One region of the Alicycliphilus soli genome, then DNA from elsewhere that is predicted to be linked to it. Evidence: riboswitches for the same ligand, from Rfam matches in the RefSeq annotation. Region 1 holds a riboswitch; the other holds the start of a gene.

Region 1 (7,482 bases):
CGCCGAGCTGGCCGTGGACGACATCCGCGACGCCATCACCGGCGCGCACATGCTGTTCATCACCGCCGGCATGGGCGGCGGCACGGGTACGGGCGCCGCACCCGTGATCGCACGCGTGGCCAAGGAGATGGGCATTCTCACCGTGGGCGTGGTCACCAAGCCCTTCGACTGGGAGGGCGGCCGGCGCATGAAGAACGCCGACGAGGGCCTGGCCGAGCTCGAGGCCAATGTCGATTCGCTGATCGTGGTGCTCAACGAGAAGCTGCTCGACGTGCTGGGTGACGACATCACCCAGGACGAGGCCTTCGCACATGCCAACGACGTGCTCAAGAACGCCGTGGGCGGCATCGCCGAAATCATCAACGAGTACGGCCAGGTCAACGTCGACTTCGAGGACGTGCGCACCGTCATGGGCGAGCCCGGCAAGGCCATGATGGGCACGGCCACCGCCAGCGGTCCGGACCGCGCGCGCATCGCCGCCGAGCAGGCCATCGCCTGCCCGCTGCTCGAGGGCATAGACCTGTCGGGCGCCAAGGGCGTGCTGGTGCTGGTCACGGCGAGCAAGGGCAGCCTCAAGCTGTCCGAGTCGCGCCTGGCGATGAACACCATCAACGCCTACGCCTCGCCCGATGCGCATGTGATCTTCGGCGCCGCCTACGACGACAGCCTGGGCGACGAGATCCGCGTCACGGTGGTCGCCACCGGCCTGTCGCGCGCCAATGCCCGCCGCCAGAACATCCAGGTGGTGCAGGGCGGTCTGCGCACGGGCACGGACAACGTGGCCTACCAGATGCCCATGGGGGGCGCGGCACTGGGTGCCTCGGCCGGTCTGGTCGGCGGCGCTGCGGTCCAGGCCGAGTACGGCAACATGCAGGTGCCCAGCGTCTGGCGCACCAACCGCACGGCGGCCACCGCGCGTGTGGATGCGCTGTCCTCGGGCGGCATGGACGAGCTGGAAATTCCGGCCTTCCTGCGCAAGCAGGCGGATTGATTCGGAGCACCCCCCTGCGGCGCTGCGCGCCTTCCCCCCGCTCTCGCTGCGCGGGCAGGGGGACGCAGCCAGCGCGGCGGGGCTGCCCTTGCGCGGCTGCTGCTGGCTTGGGTCACGCCGGTTTCAAGGCTTGGCTCCTATCGCGGCCATAGCCTGTCGCGGCGGGCAGGCAGAGGCAGCGGCCGGTAAAATTGCAACCATGCTCCAGCAACGCACCATCAAGACCCTGACGCGCGCCGTGGGTGTGGGCCTGCACAGCGGTCAGCGTGTCGAGCTGACGCTGCGCCCCGCCCAGCCGGACACGGGCATCGTGTTCCGCCGCGTGGATCTGCCCGAGCCCGTGGACATCCCGATCTCCGCCGAATCGGTGGTCGACACTCGCATGGCCTCCACCATAGGCGCGGGTGGCGCCAAGGTGCATACGGTGGAGCATCTCATGTCGGCCTGCGCCGGTCTGGGACTGGACAACCTCTACATCGACATCACGGCCGAGGAGGTGCCCATCCTCGACGGCTCCTCGGCCTCCTTCGTCTTCCTGCTGCAGAGCGCGGGCGTGGAGCTGCAGAACGCGCCCAAGCGCTTCATCCGCGTCAAGCGTCGCGTGGAGGTGCGCGAGGGTGAGGGTCATGACCTCAAATGGGCCCGGCTCGATCCCTATCACGGCTTCAAGCTGCGCTTCGAGATCGACTTCGCCCACCCGGCCGTCGATTCCACGGGGCAGAGCGTGGAGTTCGATCTCGGCAGCGGCAACTACGCGCGCGACATCGCGCGCGCGCGCACCTTCGGCTTCACCAAGGACGTGGAGATGCTGCGCACCCATGGCCTGGCGCTCGGCGGCGGGCTGGACAACGCCATCGTCATGGACGACTACAAGGTGCTCAACGCCGATGGCCTGCGCTACGACGACGAGTTCGCCAAGCACAAGATCCTGGACGCCATGGGCGACCTCTACCTCGTGGGCAAGCCCCTGCTGGCCGCCTACAGCGCGTTTCGCAGCGGCCACGCCATGAACAACCAGCTCTTGCGCGCCCTGCTGGCCCAGCCCGACGCCTGGGAGGTCGTGAGCTTTGACAACGAACGCCAGGCGCCGACGGGCTTTGCCCAGCCGGCGCGTGCCTGGTAGTCGCCAGGGGCAGTCGCGCGCATGCTGATCTTTCGCTGGGTCGTGATGCTGCTGCTGCTCGCGGCGGCCGTGTGCTTTGCCTTCTATGCCGGCACCGGCCGGCCACGCTACAGGCGCTGGGGCTGGGTCATCCTCAAGTGGACGCTGATCGCCGCCGGCATGTTCTTCGTGGTCCTGATCCTGGAACGCTTGTAACAACTGGCCGGCACCGGTTTTTCGGGCTTGGACCTATACTCGCGCCTGCTCCGGGGTGCACGAGGAATCCGATTCCAGGCGTGCTGAGATGGTGGCCCAAGCCACCGGAACCGCGAACTTGATCTGGTTAGTACCAGCGTAAGAAGAGCTGCAGTGGGGAGGTTGCGCGTGCCGTGGCGTGGGTGCCGTGGTGCGTTTGTCAGCCGTCCCGCCGATTGCGGAGCATTCCATTCAGCACCTTTGAGGAATGCCCGCCATGAACGCCCCCGACAGCTTCGCCACCTTGCTCGCCCGCACGCGCGAGTCCTTCCCCGCCTCCACCAAGAGCTACATCACCGGCAGCCGCGCCGACCTGCGCGTGCCGGTGCGCGACATTCAACTCACCAACGGCGAGGTGGTGAGCGTCTACGACACCTCGGGCCCCTACACCGACCCGGCTGCCGTCATCGACGTGAAGAAGGGTCTGGCCAGCGTGCGCGGCGCCTGGATTGCCGAGCGCGGCGACACCGAGAGCTACGAGGGCCGCAAGCCCGTGGCGCTGGACGATGGCAGCAAGAGCGAGGACGCCGTGCGTCTGGCCCAACTGCGCCAGGAGGCCGCCGCCCTGCAGCGCCGCCCCCTGCGCGCCAAGGCGGGCGCCAACGTGACGCAGATGCACTACGCCAGGCGCGGCATCATCACCCCCGAGATGGAATACGTGGCGCTGCGCGAGAACGGCAAGCGTGAATGGATGGCGCAGTACATGCAGGACCAGGCCCGCGAAAAGCGCCTGGCCGGCAACCCCCTGGGCGCGATGATTCCCAAGATCATCACCCCCGAGTTCGTGCGTGACGAGGTGGCGCGCGGCCGCGCCATCATCCCGGCCAACATCAACCACCCCGAGGTCGAGCCCATGGCGATTGGGCGCAACTTCCTCGTGAAGATCAACGCCAACATCGGCAACTCCGCCGTCACGTCCAGCATCGAGGAGGAAGTGGAAAAGCTGGTCTGGGCCATCCGCTGGGGTGCGGACAACGTGATGGATCTCTCGACCGGCAAGAACATTCACACCACGCGCGACTGGATCGTGCGCAACAGCCCCGTGCCGATTGGCACCGTGCCCATCTACCAGGCGCTGGAGAAGGTGGGCGGCATCGCCGAGGACCTGACCTGGGAGATCTTCCGCGACACGCTGATCGAGCAGGCAGAGCAGGGCGTGGACTACTTCACCATCCACGCCGGCGTGCGCCTGGCCTACATCCACCTGACGGCCCAGCGGCGCACCGGCATCGTCTCGCGCGGCGGCTCCATCATGGCCAAGTGGTGCATGGCGCACCACAAGGAGAGCTTCCTCTACACGCATTTCGAGGACATCTGCGACATCATGAAGAGCTACGACGTGGCCTTCAGCCTGGGCGACGGCCTGCGCCCGGGCTGCGCGTCGGACGCCAACGACGAGGCGCAGTTTGCCGAGCTGCACACCCTGGGCGAACTCACGCAGATCGCCTGGAAGCACGACGTGCAGACCATGATCGAAGGCCCCGGCCATGTGCCCATGCACATGATCCAGGCCAACATGACCGAGCAGCTCAAGCACTGCCACGAGGCGCCGTTCTACACCCTCGGCCCGCTGACCATAGACATCGCGCCCGGCTACGACCATATCGCATCCGCCATCGGCGCGGCCATGATCGGCTGGTTCGGCACGGCCATGCTTTGTTATGTCACGCCCAAGGAGCACCTGGGCCTGCCCGACCGCGACGACGTCAAGCAAGGCATCATCGCCTACAAGATCGCCGCGCACGCGGCCGACGTGGCCAAGGGCCACCCGGGCGCACGTGCGCGCGATGATGCGCTTTCCCAGGCGCGTTTCGACTTCCGCTGGCAGGACCAGTTCAACCTGGGCCTGGACCCCGAGACGGCGCAGGAATACCACGACGAGACGCTGCCCAAGGACAGCGCCAAGGTGGCGCATTTCTGCTCCATGTGCGGGCCGAAGTTCTGCTCCATGAAGATCACGCAGGAGGTGCGCGAGTTTGCCCAGCAGGGCCTGCAGGACAAGGCGGCGGAGTTCAACCGCGCGGGCGGCGAGCTCTACGTGCCCATCCACCCAGTGCGCGGCTGACCTCGCACCGTTCAGGCGCTGCGCCGGGCCACCAGGAAACATCGGCAAGGCGCGGTGAAGCCCGTGCAAACTTGGGTAAAGGCCGGGCGCGAAGCCGCCGGAGAGGCATGGGATGGGCGACCATAGGCACATGTTCACCGTCATGAAAGCACGCCACATGTCCTCTGTCTCCACCGCGGCAACCCTGGCTCCCCGCCGTCGTCTCATGGCCTGGGCGGCCGCCTGCACGGCCCTGGCGATGGGGCTGACCACGGTGGGCGCGCAGGCCCAGCCACGCCATGACCCGCGCCATGACCACCGCGACGAGCGGCGCCACGATGGGCGTCACGACCAGCGCCAGAAACATCGCCATGAATCGCATCACCGCCATAAGCATGTGCGGCCTGGCGGCCCGCACATGCACTCGCATTCCGGCCCGTCCCACCACGCCCATGGCCCGCGTCCCTGGCGCGGCGCGGGGCCCGATCACCGCTGGCACCGCGGCGACCGCCTGCCTTCCCGATACCGCAGTCACCACTACGTGGTCAGCAACTGGCGTGCCCATCGTCTGAGCGCGCCCCCGCGCGGCTACCACTGGGTTCAGCATGGTGGCGACTACCTGCTCGTGGCCATCGCCACCGGGGTCATCGCGCAGCTCATCCTGAGCCGCTGACACCGGCGCGGTCGGCGCACGCCCGCAACCATTGCCACGGGCGTGCGCGCCACAACGGTGCAGGACACCGGGGGCTGCACAGCGCTTTACGCACCCAATGAGGGCATCCCGCGCCGCGCTGTGGTGCGCCCATGGGGTGCTTTCCCCTTGCGGCCGGGCCGGTGAAAACTGGCATGGTCATTGCTCTCGTCTTCTTGCGGCGCCTTGGGTGCCGTGGCGTTCAGACGCCTGTCCTGAATGACATCTGGGGGCAAGACCCCTGGGAGACGATGGTGAAGCGATTGAATCTGGTGTTGGTGGGCAATGGCATGGCGGGGGTGCGCACGCTGGAGGAGCTGCTCAAGCTCGCGCCCGATCTCTATGACATCACGGTGTTCGGCGCCGAGCCACACCCCAACTACAACCGCATCCTGCTCTCGCCCGTGCTGGCCGGCGAGCAAACCCTTGAGCAGATCGTGCTCAACGACTGGTCCTGGTATGAGGAGAACGGCATCACCCTGCACACCGGTTGCACGGTGACGGAAGTCAACCGAGCCCGGCGCATGGTGCATGCGACGAGGGCCGATGGCGAGACCATCAGCGTGCCCTACGACCGGCTGATCCTGGCGACGGGCTCCAACCCCTTCATGCTGCCGATTCCCGGCAAGGATCTGGACGGCGTGCTCGCCTACCGCGACATTGCCGACACCCAGGCCATGATTGATGCGGCCGCCAAATACCAGCACGCGGTGGTCATCGGCGGGGGCCTGCTGGGCCTGGAGGCCGCCAACGGCCTGATGAAGCGCGGCATGCAGGTCACCGTGGTGCATGCCGGTGAATGGCTGATGGAGCGCCAGCTCGACGCCGTGGCCGGGCAGATGCTGCAAAAGGCGCTGGTCGAGCGCGGCATGCAGTTTCTGATGTCTGCGCAGACCCAGGAGCTGCTCGGCGGCGACGACGGCCGCGTCAAGGCAGTGCGTTTCAAGGACGGCAGTGAGGTGCCGGCCGACCTGGTCGTCATGGCCGTGGGCATACGCCCCAACACCGCCTTGGCCGAATTCATGCGCCTGCATGTGAACCGCGGCATCGTGGTGAACGACACCATGCAGACTACCACCGACGCGCGCATCTACGCCGTGGGCGAATGCGCCGCGCATCGGGGCACGGCCTATGGACTGGTGGCGCCGCTGTTCGAGCAGGGCAAGGTCCTGGCCAACCATCTGGCGGAATTCGGCATCGGCCGCTATCAGGGTTCGCAGACCTCGACCAAGCTGAAAGTCACGGGCATAGACCTGTTCTCCGCCGGTGACTTCATGGGCGGCGAGGGCACGGAGGAGATCCTGCTCAGCGACCCCGGCGCCGGCCAGTACAAGAAGCTCGTGCTCAAGGACGACAAGCTCGTTGGCGCCTGCCTGTACGGCAACACCGTGGACGGCAGCTGGTACTTCAAGCTGCTGCGCGAGGGCCGCAGCGTGGCCGAGCTGCGCGACAAGCTGATGTTTGGCGAGAGCAACATCGGCGACGCCGGCCATGCCGGCCAGAACCAGGCGGCCAGCATGCCCGACGATGCCGAGGTCTGCGGCTGCAACGGCGTGACCAAGGGCACGATCTGCAAGGCCATCAAGGAAAAGGGCCTGTTCACCATCGACGAGGTGCGCAAGCACACCAAGGCCAGCGCCAGCTGCGGATCGTGCACGGGCCTCGTGGAGCAAATCCTCATGGCCACCGTGGGGGGCGCCTACGAGGCGGCCAGCGCGGCCCAGCCCGTGTGCGCCTGCACCGAGCATGGCCATCAGGCCGTGCGCGACGCCATCCGCACCCACCACCTGATCAGCAAGGAAGAGGTCTTTGCCTTCATGGAGTGGAAGACGCCCGACGGCTGCCCCAAGTGCCGCCCGGCCATCAACTACTACCTCATCAGCACCTGGCCCAAGGAGGCGCTGGACGACCCGCAAAGCCGCGCCATCAACGAGCGCAGCCACGCCAACATCCAGAAGGACGGCACCTACAGCGTGGTGCCGCGCATGTGGGGCGGCGAGACCAGCGCCGCCGAGCTGCGCCGCATTGCCGACGTGGTGGACAAGTACCAGATCCCCACCGTCAAGGTCACGGGCGGCCAGCGCATCGACCTGCTCGGCGTGAAGAAGGAAGACCTGCAGGCCGTGTGGCACGACATCGGCATGCCCTGCGGCCATGCCTACGGCAAGAGCCTGCGCACGGTGAAGACCTGCGTGGGCAGCGAATGGTGCCGCTTCGGCACGCAGGACAGCAGCGGCCTGGGGCGCGATCTGGAGCGCGCGCTGTGGCGCATGTACGCGCCGCACAAGGTCAAGCTGGCGGTGTCCGGCTGCCCGCGCAACTGCGCCGAGAGCGGCATCAAGGACGTGGGCATCATCGGCGTCGACTCCGGCTGGGAAATCCACATCGCCGGCAACGGC
Region 2 (7,482 bases), 1.8 Mb from region 1:
CGGGCCAGTGGGCGGCGTCGAAGGCGCCCAGGCGCCGCGTCTGCGCGGCCCAGGCGCGCGCCAGGCATTCGGCGTCCTGGGCGATGAAGCCCAGGGTGCTGCAGGCGGCGAGAGCCGCGCGGTAGACGGGCTCGTCCGACGCAGGGGGCGGCGCGGGCTGGGCCGGGAAGTCGGCAAAGGCCGCGCCATGGCTGTCGATGATGGCCCGCTCCATGTCTGCGATGCCGGGCTGGGTCGTGCTCATGGTCAGGCCTTGTCGTGGTGCCAGAATGGCGTGCCCAGCACCGGGGTGCTGGGCTGGGCGCTGTGCTGCTGCTCCATGGCGCCGGACAGGCGCGCCGCGCGGCCCGCGGCCACGGCATCGGCAAAGGCCCCGGCCATGGCCACGGGGTCCTGCGACAGGGCCACGGCGGTGTTCAGCAGCACGCCGTCAAAGCCCCATTCCATGACCGTGCAGGCGTGCGAGGGCAGGCCCAGGCCCGCGTCCACCAGGAGCGGCACGGTCAGGCGCTCGCGCAGCAGCTGCAGCGCATAGGGGTTCATGGGGCCGCGGCCCGTGCCTATGGGCGCGGCCCAGGGCATGACGGCCTGGCAGCCCACGTCGATGAGGCGCTGGCACTGCACCAGGTCCTCGGTGCAATAGGGCAGCACCTGAAAGCCGTCCTTGATGAGGATGGCCGCGGCCTCCACGGTCTGCTGGGTGTCGGGCTGCAGCGTGTAGTCGTCGCCTATGACCTCGAGCTTGATCCAGGGCGTGTCGAACACCTCGCGCGCCATCTGCGCCGTGGTCACGGCCTCCTGCACGCTGTGGCAGCCCGCGGTGTTGGGCAGCACGGGCACGTTCAGGCTCTTGAGCAGGCCCCAGAAGTTGTTGCCGGCATTCGTCGCGTTGATGCCCTGGCGGCGCAGCGAGGCCGTGACCATGGCGGGCCGGGCGCGCTGCACGGCGGCCTCGAGCACGGTGGGCGAGGGATAGCGCGCCGTGCCCAGCAGCAGGCGGCTGGCAAAGGTCTGGCCGTAGAGGACGAGCGGGTCTGGGGCGGTGGCGGTGGTGGTGTTCATCATTCGATCTTCAATTGGGCTCGGTAGCGATATCTGTTGGCCCCGTCATCCCCGCGCAAGCGGGGATCCAGGAGCCACACCAGGCAGTTGATTCGTCACTGCTGTGGATCCCCGCTTGCGCGGGGATGACGGTGGGTTTTGCAAGCATCGCGTGTCATCAAGAGGTATCGCTAATTTATCCTTCAATTTGATAGCTGCTTGCGCTTGCTGAATAAGGGCTGGAGGCTGATTTGATTCGAAATCGCCTAGCCGCCGGTGACGGGGGCGATGACCTCCACCTGGTCGCCCTCGTGCAGCGGGTGGCTGGCGTACTGCGTGCGCGGGACGAAGACCGTGTTCACGGCCACGGCAAACGGTGGCGTGGGCGCGAGCGCGGCGAGCGCGTCCTGCACGCTGGCCGGCTCGGGCAGCTCGGTGGGCTGCTGGTTGATGAAGACGTTCATGCAAAGGCGGGGCCCTCGAGGGCCAGTTCGAACTCGGAGGCGAGCGGCGATTGTCCCCGGTTCAGCAGCTCGAGCGCCACATCGTGCAGCGCGGGCGCCTCCATGAAGCCGTGGCGGTACATGCCGTTGATCTCCAGCACGCGCGGCCGGGCGATGCGGATGGCGGGCCGGTTGTCGGGCAGGGTGGGGCGGCACTGGGTGTTGAGCTCGAGGATGCGCGCCTCGGCAAAGCCGCTGTGGATGGTGTAGGCGGCCGACAGCAGCTCGAGCGCCGAGCGCACGCTCATGGCCGAGCGGTCGTCGGATTCGATCTCGGTCGCGCCTATGACGAACATGTGGTCCTGCTTGGGCGCCACGTAGATCGAGTAGCGCGGGTGAACGAGGCGCGTGGGGCGCGCGAGCGTGACCTCGGGCGCGTGGATGCGCACCACTTCGCCGCGCACGCCGCGCAGCTCGCGCCACTGCGCGCGCGCGCCCAGGCCGCGGCAGTCGATGAGCCAGTCGCAGTCGCCGGCCGTGCCCGGCGCGAAGTCCGTCACCTCGCGCGGGCTGTCGTAGTGCAGCTCCACGCCCAGCTGCCGCATGGCCAGCGTGAGCGCGGCAAACAGCTGGCGGTTGTCGAGCTGCCCCTCGCCGGGCAGCAGCAGGCCCTGGGCGAAGCGGCCGGCCAGGCCCGGGTCGGCCGCGGCCAGACCCGCGGCGTCGAGCGGCTGCATGGCGGGCAGGCCGGGTACCTCGGCGCGCTTGTGCTCGAACAGGCCGCGCAGGCGCGCGGCGTCGCCCGCGTCCTGGCGGTGCCAGACGATGAGCGTGCCCTCGCGCTGCCAGTACACGGGCGCGGGCAGCGGCGCGATGAGCTCGGGCCAGCGCTCGAGCGCATGCTGGCCCATGCGCACGATGCCGGGCTCGGCCACCACGGATTCGGCCAGCGGCGCCACCATGGCCGCGGCCACATGCGCGGCCGCCGCCACGCCCGACGGGCCGCCCGCCTCGTAGACGCGCACGCGATGGCCCTGGCGCGCGAGGCTGGTGGCCATGAGGCTGCCCAGCAGGCCTGCGCCCAGGATGGTGATGGAGGAGGAGGGAGAGAGCAGCTGCTGCATGGTGTCTTGTCCGCAAACCAATCGAAACCGTGAATGGACAAGACAGGCGCCGGAGCAGGTGCTGCGGTTGAAAACTCCCCACGCCAGCATGACCTGGATCGGGTGCGGAGGGTGTTTCTCAGTCGCCCAGTGTGGCTGGGGACACCCCTGTTTCGTCCGTGGACGGGGATTACAGCACAGCAGCCAAGCCCCTGGCCTTGACCTGGGACAGAGCCTGCTTCCGCCATAATTTTTGCCATGAACCACAACCCTCCTGCAGCGCCACGCTACGTGCGCGTACTGACGATCGCCGGCTCCGACAGCGGGGGCGGCGCGGGCATACAGGCCGACCTCAAGACCTTCAGCGCGCTGGGCTGCTTCGGCATGACGGCGATTACCGCCATCACGGCGCAGAACACCGAGGGCGTGCGCGCCATCCACGGCGTGCCGCCCGACATGCTGCGTGCGCAGATCGATGCCGTGGTCGAGGACATAGGCGTCGATGCCGTCAAGATCGGCATGCTGCACGCGCCCGAGGTGGTGCAGGTGGTGGCCGACGCCATCCGCCGTCACCGCCTGCCCAACGTGGTGCTGGACCCGGTGATGGTGGCCACCAGCGGCGACCGCCTGATCGCCGAGGAGACCGTGGCCGTGCTGGTGCGCGAGCTGTTCCCGTTGGCCGCGCTGGTCACGCCCAACTTGGACGAGGGCGGCTGGCTGCTGGGCCGCCCGATCACGCGCGAGGAGGAGCTGGACGCGGCCGCCGGCGACCTGCTGGCGCTGGGCGCGCGCGCCGTGCTGCTCAAGGGCGGCCATCTGCCGGGCGAGCGCGTGGTCGATCTGCTGGCCCTGCCCGGCGGCGAGCGCCACCGCCTGGCCTCGGCGCGCATTGCCACGCACAACGGCCATGGCACGGGCTGCACGCTGTCCTCGGCGATTGCAGCGCATCTGGCGCGCGGCCTGCCGCTGGTGCAGGCGGTGCAGGAGGCGCGCCGCTACATCCTCGGCGCCATTGAGGCCGGGGCCCATGTGCGCACGGGCCGGGGCCATGGGCCGCTCAACCATGGCCATGCGCCGGTGGCGCAGATCGTCGTGTAGCTCAGGCGGGAGCCTCTGACCGCGCTGGGCTCGCACAGCTTGCCCCGGCCTGCCCAGGAACGTTCACACCTTTTCTGAGGCCGCGGCGCCGCGCACCCGCCGCGCGGGAAACAGCGCGCTGAATTCCGAGCCCTGGCCCAGCACGCTGCGGATCTGCAGCGTGGCGCCGTGGCGCTGCAGGCTGTGCTTGACGATGGCCAGGCCCAGGCCCGTGCCGCCAGAGTCGCGCGAGCGGCTGCGGTCCACACGGTAGAAGCGCTCGGTCAGGCGCGGCAGATGCTCGGGCGCGATGCCCGGGCCGCTGTCGCGCACGGCAAAGCGCGCGCCGCCGTCGGGCAGGCATTGCCAGTCCACGCTGATGCTGCCGCCCGCGGGCGTGTAGCGCACGGCGTTGCCGATGAGGTTGGAGAGCGCGCTGTGCAGCTCCTCGGGGTTTCCGGCGAGTGCGCCGCATTGCGCGAGCTGCTGTGCCGTGGGAAACGTCAGGCGCTGGGGTGGGGCGCCCGCTGGCGTGACCTGCGCCGACAGCGTGCGCGCCTCCTGCTCGCAGCGGGCGAGCAGCTGACGCACGTCGGTCCAGTTGTCCAGGCCCGGCAGCGCGCTGCCCTCCAGACGCGAGAGCGTCAGCAGGTCCTGTACCAAGTGCTGCATGCGCTGGGCCTGCTGCGCCATGAGGGCGAGGTAGCGCGCGCGCTCGTCCTCCTCCAGCGGCAGGGTCTGCAGGGTTTCGACAAAGCCTGCCAGCACCGTGAGCGGCGTGCGGATCTCGTGCGAGACATTGGCGACGAAGTCGCGCCGCATGGCGTCGGCCTGCTCGACCTGTGTGATGTCGCGCGAGAGCATGAGCCTGCGCCCCTCGCCATAGGGATGCAGGTGCACCGACAGGCGCACCGGGTGTGTGGATGTGCTGGCGCTCCCGGTCAGCTGCACGTCTTGCCGGAAATCGCCCGCGGCGAGATAGGCGCTGAACTCGGGCGCACGCAGCAGATTGCCTATCGACTGCATGAGGTCGCGCTCGGCGTCCAGGCCGAAATGCTCGGCCGCCGTCTGGTTGCACCATTCGATCTGGCCCCGCGCGTCGAGCAGGATGACGCCGTTGGGCGAGGCCTGCAGCGCCTGCAGAAAGGCCTGCAGGCGCGCATCGCTCGCGGCCACGTGGCGTTCGTGCTGGCGCAGCAGCCGGCGCGTGCGGTCCAGGGCCTCGCCCCACAGGCCGCGCACGCCGTGCAGCACCGGCGGCTCGCCCTGCTGGCGCAGCCAGGCCAGCACGCGCAGGCCGCGCCAGCCCTGCCAGAGCCAGTACAGCCAGGAGCCCAGGGCCACGCCCGCGGCCGCGCCCCAGGGCCCGCCCGCCCAGGCACCCGCCGCGCCGCACAGCAGCTGGACGCAGAGCAGGGTCAGCGCAAGCAGGAACATGATGAAAAATCGGCCTCCGCCCAGTGATGACGGGCGCTTACAGCTATCATTTTTGTTGGTGCTCCTGGGCCGTGATGCGATAGCCCGCGCCGCGCACGGTCTCGACCATGGCGGCGGCCTCGCCCAGGGCCTCGCGCAGGCGCTTGACGTGCACGTCCACGGTGCGCTCCTCGATGTAGACATGGTCGCCCCAGACCTTGTCGAGCAGCTGGCCGCGGCTGTGCACGCGCTCGGCGTTGCGCATCAGGTAGTGCAGCAGCTTGAACTCGGTGGGGCCGAGCTTGAGCGGCTGGCCCGCGTGGCTCACGCGGTGCGTGGCCGGGTCGAGCGAGAGCGCGCCGATGGCCACGCTCTCGCCGCTGTGCTCGGGCGCGCGCCGGCGCAGCACGGCGCGGATGCGCGCGAGCATTTCCTGGGTGGAGAACGGCTTGGTGATGTAGTCATCGGCGCCCGCGTCCAGGCCGGCGATCTTGTCCGGCTCGTCGCCGCGGGCGGTCAGCATGATGATGGGCACGGCGCGCGTGCGCGGGTGGCCGCGCCATTTGCGCGACAGTTCCAGGCCGCTCTGGCCCGGCAGCATCCAGTCGAGCAGGATCATGTCGGGCAGCACGGCGTCGAGCTCGCGCTGGGCGCTGTCGCCGTCCTCGGCCCAGATGGGCGCGAAGCCGTTGTGGCGCAGGTTCACGGAAATCAGCTCGGCAATCGCCGGCTCGTCCTCGACGATCAGGATCGTGGGCAGCTTTCTCATTGGATGGTGGATTCGATGTCGGCGACGGGGCGGTGGCGCACGTCCTTGCCCTCGACGAGGTAGATGATGAGCTCGGCGATGTTCTTGGAATGGTCGCCGATGCGCTCTATGGCCTTGGCCAGGAACAGCAGATCGAGGCTGGCCGAGATGGTGCGCGCGTCCTCCATCATGTAGGTGATGAGCTTGCGCACAAAGCCGTCGAACTCGCGGTCGATGAGGTCGTCCTCCTTGAGGATGGCGACCGCCGCCTTCACGTCCAGGCGCGCGAACGAATCGAGCGCCTTGCGCAGCAGGCCCGAAGCCAGGTCGGCCGCCACGCGCAGGTCGGAGCTTGGCAGCGAGCGCGCCGCGCCGCTTTCGATGATGGAGCGCACCATGCGCGCCATGCGTGCGGCCTCGTCGCCCATGCGCTCGAGGTTGGCCGTGGCCTTGGAGAAGGCCATCAACAGGCGCAGGTCGCGCGCCGTGGGCTGACGCCGCGCGATGATGGTGATGAGCTCGTGGTCGATGTCCACCTCCATCTGGTTGACGCGGCTTTCGATCGACTCGACCTGCGCGGCCGCCTCCAGGCTGAAATGCGAGAGCGCGGCAATCGCCTCGCGGATCTGCGATTCGACGAGGCCCCCGAGCTCCATCACGCGGGCCGAGACCTGGTTGAGTTCGCTGTCGAACTGGGTGGAGAGATGTTTGTCTGTCATGGTGTTCTTTCTTGACTCCCTCTCCCCCTTGGGGGAGAGGGTGGGGGTGAGGGGGGCGCAGCGCCTCTTGCCGAGACCCTCACCCCCGCCCTCTCCCGCACGCGGGAGAGGGAGTTCCGCTGTCAGCCAAAGCGGCCCGTGATGTAGTCTTCCGTTTCCTTGCGCTGGGGCTTGAAGAACATCTGCTCGGTGGCGCCGAACTCCACGAGGTCACCCAGGTACATGTAGGCCGTGTAGTCGCTGCAGCGCGCGGCCTGCTGCATGTTGTGCGTGACGATGACGACGGTGTAGTCGTTCTTGAGCTCGGCGATCAGCTCCTCGATTTTTGCCGTGGAGATGGGGTCGAGCGCCGAGCAGGGCTCGTCGAGCAGCAGCACCTCGGGCAGCACCGCAATGCCGCGCGCGATGCACAGGCGCTGCTGCTGGCCGCCCGACAGGCCCGCGCCGCTTTGCGTGAGCTTGTCCTTGACCTCGTTCCACAGTGCGGCCTTTCTGAGCGCCCATTCGACGCGCTCGTCCATGTCGGACGCGTTCAGGTTCTCGAACAGCTTCACGCCGAAGGCGATGTTGTCGTAGATCGACATCGGGAACGGCGTGGGCTTCTGGAACACCATGCCAACCTTGGCACGTATCAGCGCCACGTCCTGCTTGGACTGCAGCAGGTTCTCGCCGTCCAGCACGATCTGGCCCTCGGCGCGCTGCTCGGGGTAGAGCTCGAACATGCGGTTGAAGGTGCGCAGGAGCGTGGACTTGCCGCAGCCCGATGGCCCGATGAAGGCCGTGACCTTCTTCTCGGGGATGTCCAGGTTGATGCCCTTGAGCGCGTGGAACTTGCCGTAATAGAAGTTCAGGTCACGCACCGCGATCTTGGAGGGCACGGCGGGGGGGGTGGTGGGGGGCATGAATGTCTTCCGGAAAAGAAGGGGTTACTTTTG

The links. Region 1 has a riboswitch for thiamine pyrophosphate ahead of thiC (phosphomethylpyrimidine synthase ThiC). Riboswitches for the same ligand answer to the same signal wherever they lie in the genome.
Region 2: another riboswitch for thiamine pyrophosphate. It lies ahead of ABUE11_RS11400 (FAD-dependent oxidoreductase); the one in region 1 lies ahead of thiC (phosphomethylpyrimidine synthase ThiC).

What each region holds. Positions count from the first base shown of each region.
Region 1 is NZ_CP160388.1:650,791-658,272, forward strand. Features, by position in the region: gene ftsZ (cell division protein FtsZ) at 1-991, shown strand, start outside; gene lpxC (UDP-3-O-acyl-N-acetylglucosamine deacetylase) at 1,191-2,114, shown strand; gene ABUE11_RS03080 (hypothetical protein) at 2,136-2,309, shown strand; TPP riboswitch at 2,351-2,471, shown strand; gene thiC (phosphomethylpyrimidine synthase ThiC) at 2,566-4,413, shown strand; gene ABUE11_RS03090 (RcnB family protein) at 4,571-5,065, shown strand; gene nirB (nitrite reductase large subunit NirB) at 5,335-7,482, shown strand, end outside.
Region 2 is NZ_CP160388.1:2,404,461-2,411,942, reverse strand. Features, by position in the region: gene ABUE11_RS11415 (thiamine phosphate synthase) at 1-244, opposite strand, end outside; gene ABUE11_RS11410 (thiazole synthase) at 247-1,062, opposite strand; gene thiS (sulfur carrier protein ThiS) at 1,308-1,505, opposite strand; gene ABUE11_RS11400 (FAD-dependent oxidoreductase) at 1,502-2,608, opposite strand; TPP riboswitch at 2,667-2,767, opposite strand; gene thiD (bifunctional hydroxymethylpyrimidine kinase/phosphomethylpyrimidine kinase) at 2,846-3,685, shown strand; gene phoR (phosphate regulon sensor histidine kinase PhoR) at 3,749-5,101, opposite strand; gene phoB (phosphate regulon transcriptional regulator PhoB) at 5,148-5,849, opposite strand; gene phoU (phosphate signaling complex protein PhoU) at 5,846-6,547, opposite strand; gene pstB (phosphate ABC transporter ATP-binding protein PstB) at 6,670-7,449, opposite strand; gene pstA (phosphate ABC transporter permease PstA) at 7,474-7,482, opposite strand, start outside.